3 regions of the Luteibacter sp. HAY1-4A genome follow, and region 3 is predicted to be linked to each of the others. Evidence: predicted binding sites of a transcription regulator. Region 3 holds the regulator's gene; each other region holds the start of a gene.

Region 1 (6,403 bases), on a different contig from region 3:
TCAACTCCTGGAAAACTGGGGTCTGTTATTGGAGAGACTTCGCAGGGACCTCTTTGCGGAGTCAGATTCTTCCAAGGGATGACTGCGTGGTTTGTCAGCAAGGCTTCTCGCGGGGTGAAGTTTTCACAGTACCGAGTTGACTTTCCCAGAGACCTCTTGGTAATGAGGGTGAGCGACGCAGATGAAGGCCCAACTGAGTGGCGTTAAGCGCGCGAGCAGCTCAGATGGCGATCACCTGAAGATCGGTTGTGCCGCCAAGACCGCGCATAGACGTCAAAGTGGTTGCAGGGGAATGATGGAATGTTGAAAGAGTCTAAAGCTGCTAGCGTGGTAATGAATGAGATGTTTATTTGCATTGAGACCTACTCTGGTCGTGGCCTGATGGGAAGGGATCCCGATGGCGTTTGTGAGTTCCACGAGCTTGATACGCCGAGCGTCACGCTGGGATCCTCGTTGCGCAAAGCGGTGGACGCCAGTCGGTGGATCTCCTTGGACGAATACCCTCTGTTCTTCGACACCGAGAGATTTAAGGAAATTAATCGAGGATGGGCCGAGGCGGCATCGGGGCGCTTTGGCTACAAGTCGAAAAAAGCGCTGTTCAAGAAAATGATGAGTTGCTCGGTGCGCTGCGTTGAGAGTCTTGTGACATTGCGCCCTAGTGTGCATGTGAAGCTGGAAGCGTGGACTGGTGATGGTATCGATCCGTCACAGTACGTCGAGGTGTCGTTGCAAGAGAATGACGATGTGCTGGGAGAGCGCGTGCGGATGGCTCTATCTCGATGCAGATAGACGATTCAAGGATAAATTCCGAGGCTGATTTTTTACCTTTAGCTGGAGAAGTCGCTGGGGCTTTCGTACTACGGATGTAACTTTCATGCGCTTTGGGACACGCTTACCAGTGCGGGTGCGCTATAGACGCACTGGTACTTCGGACGCACCCGGCACAGCCTGCCTCCACACCCCAGGAAGCGGCACCACCCGACTTCCCGCAGAGTGCGCTGCAGGCGCGACGGTGAATGACAAGCCGGCGAGCATGATCCTGGATTTGAGGGTTCAGCCAGGAGGCGCCGCGGCTGCCGATCAGCTGATAGAGTTCGGCCGAGCTCGCGGCGTGACCGTTGTTGTCAAGGAATTCAAATGAAAAAGTGTCTCGAAATCATCTTCACCGGAAGGCAAGTTGAGGCGGCACGTTTGTGGGCGTTTATTGCCGACCAATCATGGGTATCTGGGCAGGTTTTTCTCTTTGGTCAAGAAGTGACGCCGAAAGTGCTGGAGAAGCGATTAAGAGCGAAGGGCAACATGGGGTTTGTGATTGAATCGAGTGGTCTGGTTTGGGACTTTGCGACCGTCGCTTCCTGGGATCATCAGATGTTTAGAATCAGCAGTGACGATTGGCGGTTGCTTGACCTTCAAGCGGTCGTGCGGTCTCTGTTTGAACAGGTGCCGTCGTTCGTGCAGGGATATTCATTCGTCTACGATTATTATCATTGGCAGAATGCGAGGGACTTGCTTGAGTTCGAGGGGTCCGGTATTGACATCTCAACCTTGAAGCTTGTCGATAACGGGGTGCCTTCACCTCTCAACGCTTTGGTAGTCGATACATCCCAAAATCCGATGCGACGAGTTCTTCGCAAGGGTTATGTTGAAATGGTCGCTTCGAGGATGTGGCTTTCGAATAGGGTTTTCCAGGTCCTGGGGCGCGATCTTGACCGCTCCGCGTTGAATCCTGGAGAGTTTCAGGTCGTCACGGACGGCGATCTTCTCCATGTTGAGTACCTGCTTGGTGATTTCAGATCAGCTGCCACAGCTGACGCTCAGAATGCCCTGCGCCGCGCTGTCTTTGGGGTTCAATGACTGTCGGTGCGCGAAGCGCCAATGAAGTGACCGGTTTTTCGTAAGCCGCTGCGTAGAAGCATTGTCCGCGCGCCGTTCAAATTCGGCGGGTGGAAGGTGGTCGGTCATGCCAAGGCGCGGCGCGGCTGACACCCGTACGCCAGGGAACGATGTTGCGCACCCACTTGCTGCAGCAGTGGTACGCGCTGTCCGATCCGGCAGCACGACACCACCTCCATGCGCCGGTTCGCCCGATTGTCGTTGTTGCAAGCGATTGCGATGAAACGACGATCCAGAATTTTCGCCATCCTCCAGAGCGGCACGGTCTGGCCGCACGGAATGTTTGAAGCCGCCAATGGTCGCCTGTCACGCCGCGGTCTTCTGTTGTGCCAGGGTACGACCATTGTGGAAAACGTAGTAACCGGGTGGGCAAAGTCGAGCGAGGGTATTGGTAGATGAAGGCTCAACTAAGTAGCCGACAACTAGAGAAGCTGCGGGAGCTCTGTCTTACTTTTGGAGCCGATCTCTCGTTAATTGCTAAGGCGCAACTAGGTACCGCTACTTCGGATGAAGTGGATATATTGTGTGAAGTGATAAATGACGAGTTTCTCGTCAAAGGAATAGATGACGACTTCGAGGCAAACGATTACGGGAAGGAGATGGAACTGTTGCTGGACGCGGTCAATACCGTCAGGTTGCGGTAGGAACCGGTACGCACCGCTTCCGCGGCCGTCTTGATCAAGCTGTCGGGAATGTACGTGTTACGCGCATCTATCAGTAAATAAAGCAGGCCGCCGAAGGCGAAGAACAGCACCACGGTCTGCACCACGGAGAGCGACACGAACAACTGCCACAGAAGCGATTTGCTTTTCACCAGGAGTCCCGCTGGGACCGCAAGCGGCGCGGCACGCCGGAACTCGAGCGTGCCCGGGATGGTGTCGCCGTGCGGGCCGGGATAAGGATTGCGACCGGTTCGCATGGTGGCACAGCTGGTATCGGCGTCGCTGCAGGGGGCGTCGACATGCCGGCTACCCTAAAGCTTTCCCCCACCAAGCCGATAAGACCATCGAACGACCCCCCGGGCGATGCGCGCCAAGGGTCCCAACGGTACGGACGATGGCGAAGAAATCCTCCAAAGACGCCCCTCGCGCCCCGCTGGCGCTGGATGCCGACCTGCGTATCGGCGCGGCGCCCACACTCCGCGACACGCTGTTGGGTGTCCTGGCTGCCGGCCAGCCCGTCGAACTCGACGGTGCGTCCGTGGCCCAGGTCGATACGGCCGCCCTGCAAGTGCTCGCGGCGTTCTCCCGCGATGCCCGTGCGGCGGGCCTGCCCGTCGCCTGGACCGGTGTCAGCGATCCTCTCCGGCGCGGCGTGGCCGTGCTGGGCCTTGATGCTTTGATCGAACTGCCGGCCCACGCCGGCGTGAACTGAAGGTGCTCCGATGGCAAAGATTCTTGCGGTAGACGACTCGGCCTCCATGCGCAGCATGGTCGCTTTCACCCTGCGTGGCGCGGGCCATGACGTCGAAGAGGCCGACAACGGCCAGGCGGCGCTCGACTCGGCCGGCAACCACAAGTTCGACCTGATCCTTGCCGACGTGAACATGCCGGTGATGGACGGCATCACGATGGTGCGCGAGATCCGCACGCGTCCGGGTTACAGCGGCGTGCCGATCCTCATGCTCACCACCGAGTCCAACCCGGAAAAGAAGATGGAAGGCAAGGCCGCCGGCGCCACCGGTTGGCTGGTGAAGCCGTTCGACCCCGACCAGTTGCTGGCCACCGTGGCCCGCGTGCTCGGTTAATCCGTACCAAGACGTTCCGGCAATCCAGGATCCACCCCCATGTCCAAAGTCGATCTGGCGCAATTCCACAAGGCGTTCCATGAAGAGAGCCTCGACGGTCTCGACGCCATGGAGCAGGCGCTCCTCGCCTTGGACGAGGGTGCCGACGATCCGGAACTGATCAACGTGGTGTTCCGTGCCGCCCACTCGATCAAGGGTGGCGCGGCCACGTTCGGTTTTACCGATGTGGCCGCCTTCACGCACGTCGCCGAGAACCTGATGGACGAGGTCCGCAGCGGCCGCCGTCCGATGGAAAAGGCCGTGGTGGAGCTCCTGCTGCGCTCGGGCGACACCGTGCGCGACATGCTTGCCCTGTCGATGGCCGGCAAACCGGCCGCCACGGCGGAAAGCCAGGCGCTGCTGGCAGAACTTTCGGCCATGGTGTCCGGTGGTGCCGCTGCGGCACCTGCCGCAGCGAAAGCCGCCGCCCCGGCCGAAGCCATCGAAGGCTGGGACATCGCCTTCCGTCCCTTCGACTACCTGCTGAAGACGGGTAACGATCCGGCCCGCATGTTCCGCGAACTCGGCGCCCTCGGCCCGCTTCGCGTCGAATGCGATGCCGGCAAGCTTCCCGCGCTGGCCGACATGGACGCCTCGTCGTCCTACCTCGGCTGGACGCTCCACCTCGATGCCGGTGCCAAGCGCGCGGCCGTCGAGGGCGTGTTCGATTGGGTGGACGGCGATTGCGATCTCACCCTCACGCCCCGCGTTGCCGCGCCCGCGCCGGTCGCCGCCACGCCGGCAGCCCCGTCCGCGCCGCGTGCCGTGCGCGACGTGGCCACGAACAGCGAAGCCAGTTCCGTCCGCGTCGGCATCGAGAAGATCGATACGCTGATCAACCTCGTGGGCGAACTAGTCATCACCCAGTCCATGCTCAGCCAGTTCCACGACGGTGTGGACGCATCGCAGCTGGAAATGCTCCGCCATGGCCTCGCCCAGCTGGGCCGCCATACGCGCGAGCTGCAGGAAAGCGTGATGAGCATCCGTATGCTGCCCATCAGCACGGTGTTCAACCGCTTCCCGCGCCTGGTCCGCGACCTGGCGCAGAAGCTGGACAAGAAAGTGGTGCTCGACCTGCGCGGCGAGACTACCGAGTTGGACAAGACCGTGCTCGAGAAGATCGGCGATCCGCTGGTCCACCTCGTGCGCAACGCCATCGACCATGGCCTGGAAGTGCCGGCCAAGCGCCTTGCCGCCGGCAAGTCCGACACGGGCACGCTGCGCATGGAGGCCTTCCATCGCGGCGGTTCCATCGTGGTGGAAGTGGCCGACGACGGCGCGGGTCTCAACCGCGACGCCATCGTGGCCAAGGCTGTGCAGCGCGGCATCATCGCTTCGGGCGACGGCATGTCCGACGACGCCGTGGCCGAACTGATCTTCGAGGCGGGCTTCTCTACCGCTGCCGCCACCACCGATCTCTCGGGTCGTGGCGTGGGCATGGATGTGGTCCGCCGCAACGTCATGGATCTGGGCGGCACCGTCGCCATCCGCAGCACGCAGGGCAGCGGCACCACCTTCACCATCACGCTGCCGCTCACGCTCGCGATCATCGACGGTCTCACGGCCGCGGTGGGCGAGGAGACCTACATCGTGCCGCTGGTGTCCATCGTGGAATCGGTGCAGGTGAAGCCGGATGCCGTGCGCAGCGTGGCGGGTGGCGGCGAGCTGTTCCGCTTCCGCGATCATTGGCTGCCGATCGTGCGCTTGTTCGACGTGTTCGGTTGTGATGGCCGCCGCCGCGCCGTCGACGAAGGCATCGTCATCGTGGTGGAAGGCGAGGGCACCCGCATCGGCCTGTTCGTGGACGAGTTGATCGGCCAGCAGCAGGCGGTGGTCAAGTCGCTCGAGGCCAATTACCGCCGCGTGGCCGGCATCTCCGGCGCCACCATCCTGGCCGATGGCTCCGTCGCGTTGATTGCCGACGTGACGGGCCTCGTGCGCATGCAGGGCCGCCGCAAGGCGGCCTGACAAGGGCTCGCATTGGGGCACATGGGTTCTCCCACCGGCAGCCGTGCTCTGTGTGGCAGCCGCTTCAGCGGCGATGGGGGCTCGCGGCAAGCAGGCCCGCTGCCGCGGGATCGCCGGCATAGCCGGCTCCCACAGCCGGCTCTCACAAGGTTCCTGTAACCGAGTCCTTCGGGGCTGCTGTGGCCGGCTTTCACAGGGCCGCGGCTGTACCGGAATGGTCCTTCCACCGCGTCCAATTCCCCCTCAAGTCCCCGCGGCCGCGGCCGATACCCCAAGGGAAGGGGTCCCGAACCGCCGATCCGATCCGCCGTGGGAACGACATGAACGAGCACGCCAATACCGCCAGCGCCGCGTCCGACGAGGCCGCGCAATACCTCACAGTGAACCTCGGCAACGAGGAATACGGCGTCGATATCCTCGCCGTCCGCGAAATCCGCGGCTGGACACCGGTCACCCGCATTCCGCAAGCCCCGTCCTACGTCCTCGGCGTACTGAACCTCCGCGGCGCCATCGTTCCGGTGCTGGACCTGCGCCTGCGCTTCGGCCTGGACCGCGAGGAATACACCGCCACCACGGTCTGCGTGATCGTCATGGTCGCCGGTCGCCAGTTCGGCGTGGTGGTGGATGCCGTCTCGGACGTCGTCGATGTCGCGCCGGGTGCAGTGCGTCCGGTGCCGGACATGGGTACGACCGTCGACACCGAATACCTGAAGGGCCTGACCTCCGTCGGCGAGCGCATGGTGCTGCTGCTCGACG
Region 2 (6,403 bases), on a different contig from region 3:
ATGGCAGCCGCAAGCAGGTCGCCGCGATGTTCCGCGAAGGGCTGGTGACGGACGCCGCAGGCGAGGTGTTATATGCCGATGACAAGGTGGACCACGCCGACGTGCGCTTCGACGGCGAACCGCTCGATCCGCCGCAGGGCATGCTGCTGATGCTCAACAAACCCACCGGCTACACCTGCTCGCGGAAGGACGTCGGGCGCCTCGTCTACGACCTGCTGCCCCCGCGCTTCGCATTGCGCAACCCGGTGCTTTCCACTGTGGGGCGGCTCGACCGCGACACCTCGGGCCTGCTCCTGTTCACCGACGACGGCCAGTTGCTGCACCGGATCATTTCGCCGAAGGCGTCGGTGCGTAAGGTTTACGAAGCCACTCTGGCCTCCGATCTGCGCGGCGACGAGGCCGCCACGTTCGCGGCAGGAACGCTGATGCTGGAAGGGGAGACCGCCCCGCTGGAACCGGCCTCGCTGGATGTGCTGGGCCCGCGTCACGCCCGCCTGACCCTTACCGAAGGCCGTTATCACCAGGTTCGCCGCATGTTCGCCGCGGTCGGCAACCACGTCGAGACGCTGGAACGCGTGGCGCTGGGCGGCCTGACGCTCGATGGCCTGCGCAGCGGCGAATGGCACCAGTTGACGGACAAGCAGACCGCCCGCATTTTCGAGTAACCCGCCCGGCTGGACGCTTCACGGGCCTGGGTGCAGTATCGGGATTCCCTCGAAACCCAAGGAGTGCACGATGAATCGTATTGCCGTAGCCATGGCCGGGCTGCTCGTCTGCGCCGGCGCGCAGGCCGCCGACAAGAGTGTAACCGTGCCGATGAAGATGGTGAGTGCGACCGGCTCGGGTGCTTCCGTGGGCACGGTCACCGTGACCGAAAGTGCCGGGGGCCTCGTGTTCACGCCGAACCTGAAGAGCCTGCCTCCGGGCGAGCACGGCTTCCACCTGCACGAGAAGCCCAGCTGCGACCCCGGCGAAAAGGACGGCAAGAAGGGCGCCGCGCTGGCCGCGGGCGGCCATTTCGATCCCGCGCACACAGGCAAGCATGAAGGCCCCGACTCGACGGCGGGCCACGAAGGCGACCTGCCGAAGATCACCGTGGGTGCGGACGGCACCGATACCACGGCGGTTACCGCGCCGCGCCTCAAGTCGCTCGCCACCCTGAAGGGCCATGCCCTCATGATCCACGCCGGCGGCGACAATTATTCCGACACGCCCGAGGCACTGGGCGGCGGCGGTGCTCGCATCGCCTGCGGCGTGGTCAAGTAAGGAAGCGATGTCCCAGGCCGGTCTCTTCCGCGCGGAGCCCCTCGTGCTCGTCGACGACGAGCACGGGCGCTTCGCGTACGAGCCGGCCCTGATCCCGCAGGAAAGGGCGGCGGCCTGGTTCGCCAGCCTCATGGCGGACATTCCCTGGGAAGCCCAGCGGCGGTCGATGTACGGTCGCGAAGTGGACGTACCGCGGCTGGTGCAGCACTACGCGCTCGACGACCCCACCTTGCCGCCGGCGCTCGGCGAGGCGGCCAGGGAGGTCATCGCGCATACGCAGGTACCGTTCACCTCCGTGGGGCTCAACCTCTATCGCGACGGCCGCGACAGCGTGGCGCCGCATAACGATCATCTGGAAGAACTGACGGAAGGGGCGCCCATTGCCCTCCTGTCCCTCGGCGCGACGCGGCGCATGGTGTTGCGCGAACGAGAGGCACCGAAGCGCGCCTTCGATATCGACATGGAGCCGGGCAGCCTGCTCACGATGAGCTACGCCACTCAGTTTCACTACGACCACGGCATTCCCAAGACGCGAGCGGCCGTAGGCCCGCGCATCAGCCTCGCCTTCCGCGTGCGCCCGGGCGGCAAGGCCGGCGGCCGCCGTTACGTCTCACGCAAGCCGGCCAAGTGATGTAGGAGCCGCTATAGCGGCGAGAAACCAGCGGAGCGATGAAGCCGCGAGGTAAGTTCCCCTCGCCGCTATACGGCTCCTACAGCGGATGCTCAGAAAAGGTCGATGCTTCCGAGCGCCACCGACGACGCCAGTTCGCCGCGCGCGGTGAGCGATTCGTAGCCATACACGCTGTCGCGGCCGTTCTGCTTGGCGAAGTAGAGGGCCTTGTCGGCGCGGTCGAGCACGATCTCGGGGTAGTCGTTCTCGGTGATTCGCGCAAAGCCGATGCTGACCGTGACGTGGCCCACCTGCGGATAGGCATGGCCGGCAACGAACTGCCGAAACCGGTCGAGAACGGCTTGCGCCGCCTGTTCGTCGCGGGCCTCGATGAGCATCACGAATTCCTCGCCGCCGAAGCGGAAGAGGACATCGCCCTGGCGGAAGCTCGCGCGCATCTGCTGGGCGAGCATGAGGATCACCTCGTCGCCGTAGACGTGCCCGTAGGTATCGTTGATCCGTTTGAAGTGATCGATGTCGAGGATGGCGAGGAAGAGCTGCGAGGCATTGTCAGGGGACTGGCGCTGTTCCTTGCCGTCCGGAGCGGTGGATCGCGCCCGCTGCCGCTGGAGCTTGAGCAGCCGCTGCAGGCGTTGCTCGAAGCTGCGGCGGTTGTAGAGTCCGGTGAGCTTGTCGCGCTCGCTCTCGTTGAGCAGGGCGATGTAGTTGCCGTAGATGCGGGCGAAGCCCTCCACCATCGAACGGACCTCGTCCAGCGAATCGGGCGCTTCGAGCATGAGCGCGCCGATGGCCGCGTGCTCGCGCTGGATGGGAATGACCAGGCGGCTGCTGCCGTCCTCGGTCACGTCGCTGATCGGCTCCAGCGTTTCCATGGCACACACGATGGTGTCGATGGGGTCGCCCTCGCGGCCGGGGTCGATCGCTTCGACCACGAGCCCGCCGTCGGCCTTGCGCGAACACACCACGATGGACTCGACCGGATGCTGCAGGTCCTCGCCACGCTTGCACAGCGTGACGCTGCTGACGGGCACCAGTTCGGCCAGCGACAGCACCACGCTGTGGTCCAGGGCGTCGATGTCCCGGTGATGGGTGAACTCCGCCACCGAGTCGAGCAGACGGGACTCGGGCAGCGTGCCGACAAGGGCGTGCCACGGAGCTTTCATGACGGCGAGCTTTCCGCCGCCGACCCGTCGCGATTTGGACAACTGATTCGCACCGACCCCTTCCTCCCCCGAGAAAGGCCGCCACGACGGCGGCCCTGTGTGTCTGTCCGGCGATCCGGCGCGAGGACCCACAAAGGGTGTGTCGGCCGGAAAGGCGCCGACTTTAGGGGGAAAGCGGTGGGATGTAAAAAAATGTGAAGCCAGTCGCAGTTGCGTAGCTTCACAAATGTGAACGAATACGCTAGGGGTTCAATCGCCCTCGAGCCAGCCGCGCCATTTGAAGAACAGCACGGGCAGCAGGATGCTGAGCAGGATGGCCGCGATCGCCATGGGGTAGCCGTAGGTCCAGTCCAGTTCGGGCATCCGCTTGAAGTTCATGCCCCAGACGCCCGCCAGGATCACCGGTGGGATGGTCGCCACCGAGGTAACCGTGAGCACCTTCATCACGTGGTTCTGGTCGGTACTGATGAAGCCCAGGCTGGCGTCGAGCAGGAACTGCAGCTTGTTGGTGACCTGGTCGTCGAATTCGTCGAGGGTGCGCAGGTCGTGGTCCACCACGCGAAGCCGCAGCTCCACGTCGTCGGACATCCATTCCGGCTTCTTCGCGCGAACGAAGGACACGATGCGCTGCACGCCGAGCATGGACGAGCGGTTCCGGGCCTGCTCACCCTCCAGGCGGCCGACCTCCAGCATGCAGTTGCGCAGGGCGGGGGTGCCGACGCGGGTACGGGTGAAGATTCGGTCCGACAACTTCTTCAGGTCGGCCGAAACGTCTTCCATGCGCTTGGCGGCCAGGTTCACGATGGCCTCGATCAGCGTCGCCAGCGCGTCGGCACTGGATTCCCACTGATGCGACTCGCAGCTTTCGCTGGCGAGGTCGAAAGCCGGCGATGCCTCGAAACGCAGGGTCATGAGAACGTGGTGCGTCACCACGATCCCCACCGGCGCCGCGTGGTTGTTGCCGGTATCCGCGAAATAAGGGATGGAGAGATACATCGCGTCGTCGTCGGTGCGGATGCGGCTGGACAGCGCGAGGCTGACGATGTCCCCGCGTTCCGGTACGCGCAGCCCGGTAATCTCCGCCGCGCAGCGGCGTTCGTCTTCGCTGGGATCGAGGAGGTCGATCCAGATGGGCGTGGCCGGCTTGGCCATGCCCTTGGTCCACTGGACGGGTTGGCCTCGGTGGCCGTGTTCGTGAATGATCAGCACGTGGGGACTTGTCCTCGGCTTGAATGCGCAGGCAGTTTACGCCTGCGCTTAGTGTGGGAAGTGCAGAGGCGACCTGTTTGACGATATCGAGTCTTCCCACCGGGGGGCCGGAACGCGCATGCTTCGAAGGTCCCGACGGAGAACCCCCATGAGCGATGTCGCCAAACCCCTCGAAATCATCCACGACAGCAAGAAGCACGAGTTCTCGGTCGTGGTGGACGGCCATCACTGCGAAGTGGATTACGTCCTCGAGGACGACGTCATGATCATCACCCACACCGGCGTGCCCGATCCTGTCGGCGGCCGCGGTATTGCGAACCTGCTCACGCGCTTCGCGGTACAGGTGGCCCAGGAGAACAAGTGGAAGATTCGCCCCGCATGTTCTTACGCGGCCACGTGGTTCAAGCGGAATCCGGAGTACGCACACCTGCTGGCGTGAAATGCGAAGCGCCACCCTGCACGTGTCTTCATGTCCGTGTTAGGTTTCACGCTTCGCACACAGACCAGGGTCACCCATGCGTACGAAGTGGATCGCCGCCGCCGTCGTGCTTGCCTGCGCGGGTGCCGCCCATGCGGGCAGTTTCCCGGCCAGGACACCCGAGGATCCGCGGATAGCGACGATCCTGGAAGCCCTGGGCAAGGTGCGGTCGATCGAGTCGGTGTCGATCTCGCCCGACGCGAAGCACCTGGCCTGGACGGTGAAGACGGACGGCAAGCAGGTGCTGCAGGTGGCCGACGTGGACGGCGGCAACGCCCGCCGTGTCACCGCGACGAAGGGGTGCAGCGAGACGGAAGCCACCTGGGCCCCGGATTCCCGTCGCCTGGCCTTCCTCTCCGATTGCGCGGGCAAGGCGCCCGGCGTGGAGGAGGGCAGGCAGAACGACATCAGCGTGGTGGACGTGGCGGCCAAGACCGCACCGAAGCGCGTCACCCATCTCAAGGGCTACGTGCAAGGCCTTGAATGGCGTCCGGACGGGAAAGCCATCGGCTTCCTCTACGTGCCGAACGCCACGCGCCGTGCCAGCGCCACGGCAGCGGCCAAGCCGCAGCTTGGCGAGATCGGTGTCGAAGGCATCGAGGTTCAGGAGGTCGCGACAGTCGACCTCGCGGGCGGTGCCGTTCATACGCTTACCCCCGACGAACTGCATGTCTACGAATTCTCCTTCTCGCCCACCGGCGACCGCATCACGTACGTCGCGGCTCCGCCTCCCGGCGACAACAACTGGTGGGTGGCCAAGCTCTATGCGCAACCGGCCACCGCCGGCGCGAAGGCGGTCGCCCTCGTCGACACGGTGAAGCTCAGCGGTCCCCTGAAAGACCTGCAGATGGCCGTGCCGCGCTTTTCCCCGGACGGATCGCGCATTGCCTTCGTCGGTGGCCTCATGAGCGACCAGGGTTCCAATGGCGGCGACATCTGGACGGTCGCCTCCGCAGGCGGCGAACCCGTCGACGTCACCCCGGGCATCCATACCACGCCGGCATGGCTCGCCTGGACCGGCCCGGACCGCCTGCTGGTTGCCGAACATGCCGCGGGCATGAGCCGCGTCTCCAGTTACGCGCTCGCCGAAGGCGGTGCGAAGGCCACCACTCTGTTCGAAACACCGATGACCGTCGGCGACGGCCGCTTCTCGATGTCGCTCTCCCTGAGCGCCGACGCCGGCAAGGCCGCGTTTGCCGCCAGTTCGTTCGACAAGGCGCCGGAAGTGCAGGTCGCCACGCTGGACGGCAGCGCCACGCCCAAGGCGGTCACGTCGTTCAACGCCGGTCTGAAGCCGTCCTGGGGCAAAGCCGAATCGATCACCTGGACGAACGAGGGGCACGACGTCCAGGGCTGGCTGCTGTATCCGGCAAACTACGACCCGTCGAAGCGCTACGGCATGATCGTCTCCATCCATGGGGGCCCGGCTTCCATGGTGTCGCCGCGCTGGCCCGGCGTTGGGTACGGCGGCGCGCCGTTCTCCGCGCTGGGGTATTTCGTCTTCATGCCCAACCCCCGGGGCAGCTACGGCCAGGGCGAGGCGTTCGTCCAGGCCAACCGGAAAGACTTCGGCTATGGCGACATGCGCGACGTGCTCGCCGGCGTGGACGTCATCGAGAAGAACCACCCCGTGGACGACAAGCGCCTCGGCCTCAC
Region 3 (6,403 bases):
CGCCGCGGCCGGCGTCGCTGCCGGTACCGGTGCGCCGGGCACGGAACTGGCGCTGGAATCCGCGCCGCCGGCCGAGCGCCTGGAGCTCTCCTGGGAGGACGTGGCGCAGGTGGACACCATCGGCCTGGAAGTCGGCTACCGCCTCATTCCGCTGGTGGACAAGGCGCAGGGCGGCGAGCTCATGGCCCGCATCAAGTCCGTGCGCCGCAAGCTGTCGCAGGAACTGGGCTTCCTGGTGCCTTCGGTGCACATCCGCGACAACCTCGACCTGGCTCCGCACGGCTATCGCATCTCGCTGATGGGCGTGCCCATGGGTGAGGCCGAGATCCACACCGAGCGCATGCTCGCGATCGATCCAGGCCGCGTGCACGGCACGATCAACGGCATCGCCACCCGCGATCCGGCCTTCGGGCTCGACGCGGTATGGATCGAGCCAGGCCTGCGCGAGCACGCGCAGACGCTGGGCTACACCGTGGTCGATCCGGCCACCGTGATCGCCACGCACCTTTCGCACATCCTGCAGAACCACGCGCACGAACTCATCGGCCACCAGGACGTGCAGCAGCTGCTCGACCGGCTGGCCCAGCAGACGCCGAAGCTCGTGGAAGACCTGGTGCCCAAGCGCCTGTCGCTGGGTGTCGTGGTCAAGGTGTTGCAGAACCTCCTGGCCGAACGCGTGCCCATCCGCAACTTCCGCGGCATCGTGGAATCGCTGGCCGAGCATGCGGGACAGAGCCAGGACCCGGGCGTCCTCGCCGCCGCGGTGCGCGTCACTCTCGGACGACAGATCGTGCAGGAAATCGCCGGTCTCGGTACGGAAGTGCCCGTCATTACTTTGGCGCCGGAACTCGAGCAGATCCTCCTGCAGTCGCTGCAAGGCGGTGGCCCCGCCGGCGCGGCGGTGGAACCGGGCCTGGCCGATCGCCTGCAGCAGAGCGTGGCGGACGCGGCGCGTCGCCAGGAAGCAGCTGGCGAACCGGCCGTGTTGCTGGTGTCGCCGGCGCTTCGTCCGTGGCTTTCACGCTTCACACGGCATGTGGCCCAAAACCTGCATGTACTTGCGTACAACGAGGTTCCGGACAACCGACGCGTCAAGCTGGTGACGGCCCTCGGACGGTAAGCAAAGAGACGACGCGCGATTGGGCGCGAACCAAAAACAGGCAAGCGGCGTTCCGGGATGAGGACGCCAGGATGAGGGAAGGATAGAAACGATGAAAATCAAGCGATTCGTTGCGCCGGACATGCGCCAGGCCATGCGCCAGGTAAGGGACGAGCAGGGTCCGGACGCCGTGATCCTCTCCACCCGCCGGCTGGACGACGGCATCGAGATCATCGCCGCGCTCGATTACGACGAGGCTCTGGTGCGTGAAGCAGGTTTCGGCTTCGACCAGCCCAAGCGCGAAGAACCGCCGATGCGCGCCGTCCTCGACGAGGCCGGGCGTGCCGCGCGCATCGACCAGGCTCGTGCCGCGACGGCCGCCGCCGTCGAGCGCGCTGCGAAGTCGGGTGCCCCTGCCAACGGCAACGCGCCGCAGCGACAGTCGAGCGCGGCGCTGGCCGCCAGCGTCGCCGACGTGGTGCGTGCCGCCACCGTGGTGCCGAACAACGACGCCGCCGTGAACGGCGTGCGCGCCGAAATCAACAACCTGCGCGAGATGCTCGAGGTGCAGCTCTCCACGCTCGCGTGGAACCAGATGGATCGCGAGCAGCCGCTGCGTGCCCGCGTACTGCGCGAGATGACCCGCCTCGGCATCGACGGCGACGTGGCCCGCGCGCTCTGCGCCGAGCTGCCGCCCGGCATGACCCCCGACCAGGCGCGTTACCTGCCGCTGGGCCTGCTCTCGCGCAACATCCGCACGAGCGGCCGCAACTTCGACACGGTGGGTGGCGGCGTCACGGCGCTTGTCGGCACCACCGGCGTCGGCAAGACCACCACGATCGCCAAGCTCGCCGCGCGCGCCGTGCTGCGCCATGGCGCATCGAACGTTGCGCTGATCAGCGCCGACCAGTACCGCATCGGCGCCGGTGCCCAGCTCGAACATTACGGCCGCCTGCTTGGCGTGCGCGTGTTCAATGCCCACGACGCCACCAGCCTGCGCAACGTGCTGCTCCAGTTGCGCGGCCGGCACACCGTGCTCGTTGATACCGCCGGCCTGGCCGGCAACGATCCCAAGCTGCAGCAGCAATTCGAAACCCTGCGCGCTACGTCCGACGTGCGCGTATGCCTTGTGCTGGCGGCCAATGCGCAGGCGCAGGCCATCGACAGTGCCATTCGCGCCTACGCGCCGCTGGCACCGCAGAGCGCCATCCTCACCAAGCTCGACGAGGCGCCGTTGATTGGTGGTGCACTCTCGGCCCTGATCCGCCACAGCATGCCGCTGGACTACACGACGGACGGGCAGCGCGTGCCCGAGGACATCGCCTCGGCGGACGCGCGCAAGCTGGTCTGTTTCGCGGCCCAGCTGCTGAAGCAGCACAACGAAGAACCCGACGACGCCTTGCTGGCCGAACGTTTCGGCACGGCGACCGCCGCACTGGCCTGACGGCCCCACGGAACACAGACAGAACACATACGGGCAGTGACTTCCTTCATGAGCACACACGTCGATTCCACCCAGGCCGCCGGCCTCAACTGGCTCGCCGACCGTCGTCCCACCCGCAGCATCGCGATCGCGGGCGGCAAGGGCGGCGTCGGCAAGACCACGGTGGCGGTCAACCTCGGCATGGCGCTCGCGATGGGTGGCCGTGACGTCCTCCTCCTGGACGCGGACCTCGCCATGGCGAACATCGACGTCCTGCTCGGCCTGCAGCCCACGCGCCACCTGGGCCACATGCTGGAAGGCGACTGCCGCATCGAGGATCTGATCCTCGAAGCCGCTCACGGCCTGAAGGTGATCCCGGCCACGTCCGGCACGCGGCGCATGGCGCAGCTGCCGAACATCGAGCACGCCGCGGTCATCCGGGCGTTCGACGAATACCCGCTGGCTCCGGAGTACCTGATCGTCGATACCGCCGCCGGCATCTCCGACAGCGTGTCGATGTTCGCGGCGGCCTCGGACGAGGTGGTGGTGGTGGTCTGCGACGAACCCGCGTCGCTCACCGACGCCTACGCGCTGATCAAGGTCATGAGCCGCGAGTTCGACGTCAACCGCTTCCGCATCGTGGCGAACATGGTCCGCCACGCCCAGGAGGGCCGCCAGCTGTTCGAGAAGCTGTCCCGGGTGACCAATCGCTTCCTCGACGTGTCCCTGGATTTCATGGGCATGGTTCCGCACGACGAATACCTGCGCCAGGCCATCCGCCGCCAGTCGGCCGTGGTCGACGCATGGCCGAGCAGCCGGTCCGCGGTCGGATTCAAGAATCTGGCCAGGTCGGTCGATACATGGGGTGAACCCGAACCCCGGGCACAGGGTCGCATCGGCTTTTTCGCCGAGCGGTCCCACTTGGGAGGAGGGCTGCCACTGTGAGCGTCGCGACCGAATATCTGGAAATCACGCGTATCCCGGCGGATCAACTGGTAAAGACCCACGCGCCGCTGGTGCGCCGTATCGCCTATCACCTGATGGGCAGGCTGCCGCCAAGCGTGGATGCGAACGACCTCATGCAGGCCGGAATGATCGGACTGCTCGAGGCCGCAAGAAATTACTCGCCGACTCGCGCGGCCAGCTTCGAAACCTATGCGGGTATCCGCATACGTGGCGCCATGCTGGACGAACTGCGCAAGACGGACTGGACCCCGCGCTCCGTCCACCGGAAGTTGCGCGAGGTGGCGGAGGTGACGCGGCAGATCGAAAACGAGACGGGTGGCGACGCCGAAGACGCCGAGGTGATGAAGCGGCTGGGCATCGACGCCATGGAATACAACCAGATCCTGGCGGACGCGGCGAGCGCGCGGTTGTTGAGCCTGACGGCGCCGGAAGGCGACGAGGGCGCGGCGATCGACGTAGCCGATCCGGACGCGACGGGTCCGGAAGGCATGTTCGAGCAGGAAGGCCTGCGGGACGCCCTGGCGCAGTCGATCGACGGGCTGCCCGAGCGCGAAAAGCTGGTCATGTCGCTGTACTACGATGAAGAACTCAACCTGAAGGAAATCGGTGCGGTGCTGGGTGTGAGCGAGTCGCGGGTGTGCCAGATCCACGGCCAGGCCCTCATTCGCCTCCGTGCACGCATGTCGGGTTGGAAAGACAAGCATTGACGAACGCGCAGTAGCAAGGCGGAGATAAGTTTTGGACAAGAACATGAAGATCCTCGTGGTGGACGATTTCTCCACCATGCGACGCATCGTCAGGAACCTCCTGGTGGAACTGGGTTTCACCAACACCCTGATCCAGGAGGCCGAGGACGGCAACGCCGCATTGGCACTGCTGCGCGCGCAGCCGATCGACCTCGTGGTCACGGACTGGAACATGCCGAACATGACCGGCATCGACCTGCTCCGCGCCATTCGCGCCGACGCGGCCCTGAAGTCGCTGCCGGTGCTGATGGTCACCGCGGAAAACAACCGCGACCAGATCATCGCCGCCGCGCAGAGCGGCGTGAACGGCTATGTCGTCAAGCCGTTCACCGCGGTCACGCTGAAGGAAAAACTCGACAAGATCTTCGAACGACTCGCTGCGGCCGCGGGCTAAGGAACGACGATGAACACCATGCTTTCCACCGGCCACGACGTGGCACCCGAACTGCGCGAGCTGCTTGGCGCCGACGATCCGGCCGCCTTCGAGCAAGCGCTGGACAACCTCCTGCGCACGCGCGAACAACACCTGTTCCTGGCGCTCGGCCACCTCGCGCGCGACCTGCACGAGTCGGCCCGCCGCCTCGCGGCCGACATTTCCCACGACGGCGTGCCGGGCAACATGAGCGATGCGCGCAAGCACCTGCGCGACGTGCTTGAAATGAGTTCGCAGGCGGCCCATCGCACACTCGACTTCAGCGAAAAGCTGCGTCCTCAGGCCCAGGCGCTCGCCCGCCAGGCCGATGAAGTGCTGGTGCTCGACCAGGCCGATCCGGCCTTCGCCACCAATGCCACGGCGCTCGCCGTGCGCGTGGGCGACTTCGCGCAAAGCTGCGACATCGGCTTCGGCGAGATGGTCGAAGCCCAGTCGTGGCAAGACCTCTCCGGCCAGCGCGTGGCCCAGGTGGAGGCCTTCATGGCCAAGGTCGAGTCCTCGCTGGTGGAACTCGTGCGCCTCACCGGCTCGCTCGCGGGCGGGTCGGCGCCGGCCGCCGACAAGGTCAGCCAGGACGAAGTGGATCGCCTCCTCAGCGAATTCGGCTTCTGAGCGCCCTATGAGCGTGGAGCTGGACAACGAGCTGCTCAACGTCTTCCTGATCGAGGCGCGGGAACTGCTCGAGAGCCTGGGCGAGCAGCTCGTGGACCTCGAGTCTTCGCCGGAAGACGCCGAACTGCTGAACGCGGTATTCCGCGCGTTCCACACCGTGAAGGGCGGTGCGGGCTTCCTCGGCCTCAATCCGATGGTGGAGCTCTGCCACCGCGCCGAGGATCTCCTGAACGAGGCGCGCAACGGAGCCATCGTGCTCAACGCGGGCTTCATGGACGCCTTGCTGGAGTCGCTCGACCTTCTCAACGACATGATGCGTGCCGCCGACGGCGGCATGCCGATCGATGCCGCGCCGCGTTCGCTGCTCGATCGCCTGCTCATTCCGGGCCGCGCCGTATCGGCGCCTCCGGTGGCGCTCACCGCACCGGTGGCCGCGCCCGCCGCCGGCACCGTGCCGTCGCGCCCGTACGATCCCATCGAAGACGAATTCGAGGCGATGCTCGACGCCGCGCGCAGTGAGCGCGAGCCCGCGCCTGCTTCGTCGGGCACCATTTCCGACGACGAGTTCGAGGCGCTGCTCGATTCCCTCTACGGTACCGGGGCACCCGGGGCCGAGCCGGATGCATCCGAGACCATGGCGCCGGTCGTGGCTGCCACGCCGGCACCGGTCGCGGCAGACCCCAACGGCATCAGCGACGACGAGTTCGAAGCGCTGCTCGACAGCCTGCACGGCACCGCCGCGCCGGGTGCGGCCGCCGTCGCCGCCACGGCGGAAGCGGCCGTCGCCGCGCCGCCTCCGGTGGCTCCGGCTCCGCAGGCGGCTCCCGCGCCTAAGGCCGCGCCCGCTCCGGCGACCGAGAAACGGCAGGCCTCTACGGCCGACACCACCGTTCGCGTCGACACCCATCGCCTCGACGGTCTCGTCGATGCGGCAGGCGAGCTCGTGCTGGTGCGCAACCGCCTCACCAGCCTCGCGCCGCGCGGCACCAACGATCCGATGGAACGTGCCATCGGCGAACTCGAACGCGTCGCCGAAGACTTGCAGAACGCCGTGTTGCGCATGCGCATGCAGCCGGTGGGCAAGCTGTTCTCGCGGTTCCCCCGCATCGTCCGCGACCTGGCGC

What was found. Region 3 encodes FliA, which starts transcription of late flagellar genes. Its sites were predicted from a motif close to TAAAGTTTNNCNNNCNNNGGCCGATAA; they were not measured.
Region 1: ACPYOD_RS01440 (STAS domain-containing protein) is a predicted target of FliA. The motif match lies at 2,868-2,894, and genes of this name have one in related genera.
Region 2: ACPYOD_RS05270 (GGDEF domain-containing protein) is a predicted target of FliA. The motif match lies at 3,200-3,226, and genes of this name have one in related genera.

Annotation. Positions count from the first base shown of each region.
Region 1 covers NZ_JBNDHZ010000003.1:804-7,206, reverse strand. The annotation lists gene ACPYOD_RS01460 (DUF2247 family protein) at 1-82, shown strand, start outside; gene ACPYOD_RS01455 (contact-dependent growth inhibition system immunity protein) at 301-789, shown strand; gene ACPYOD_RS01450 (hypothetical protein) at 1,138-1,854, shown strand; gene ACPYOD_RS01445 (hypothetical protein) at 2,480-2,812, opposite strand; gene ACPYOD_RS01440 (STAS domain-containing protein) at 2,950-3,267, shown strand; gene ACPYOD_RS01435 (response regulator) at 3,278-3,640, shown strand; gene ACPYOD_RS01430 (chemotaxis protein CheA) at 3,680-5,647, shown strand; gene ACPYOD_RS01425 (chemotaxis protein CheW) at 5,968-6,403, shown strand, end outside.
Region 2 covers NZ_JBNDHZ010000011.1:2,777-9,179, forward strand. The annotation lists gene ACPYOD_RS05255 (pseudouridine synthase) at 1-665, shown strand, start outside; gene sodC (superoxide dismutase [Cu-Zn] SodC) at 736-1,266, shown strand; gene ACPYOD_RS05265 (alpha-ketoglutarate-dependent dioxygenase AlkB family protein) at 1,274-1,897, shown strand; gene ACPYOD_RS05270 (GGDEF domain-containing protein) at 1,990-3,060, opposite strand; gene ACPYOD_RS05275 (CorA family divalent cation transporter) at 3,310-4,269, opposite strand; gene ACPYOD_RS05280 (GNAT family N-acetyltransferase) at 4,418-4,708, shown strand; gene ACPYOD_RS05285 (alpha/beta hydrolase family protein) at 4,785-6,403, shown strand, end outside.
Region 3 covers NZ_JBNDHZ010000010.1:33,465-39,867, reverse strand. The annotation lists gene flhA (flagellar biosynthesis protein FlhA) at 1-1,120, shown strand, start outside; gene flhF (flagellar biosynthesis GTPase FlhF) at 1,212-2,543, shown strand; gene ACPYOD_RS04915 (P-loop NTPase) at 2,592-3,467, shown strand; gene ACPYOD_RS04910 (RNA polymerase sigma factor FliA) at 3,464-4,195, shown strand; gene cheY (chemotaxis response regulator CheY) at 4,227-4,628, shown strand; gene ACPYOD_RS04900 (protein phosphatase CheZ) at 4,638-5,279, shown strand; gene ACPYOD_RS04895 (chemotaxis protein CheA) at 5,287-6,403, shown strand, end outside.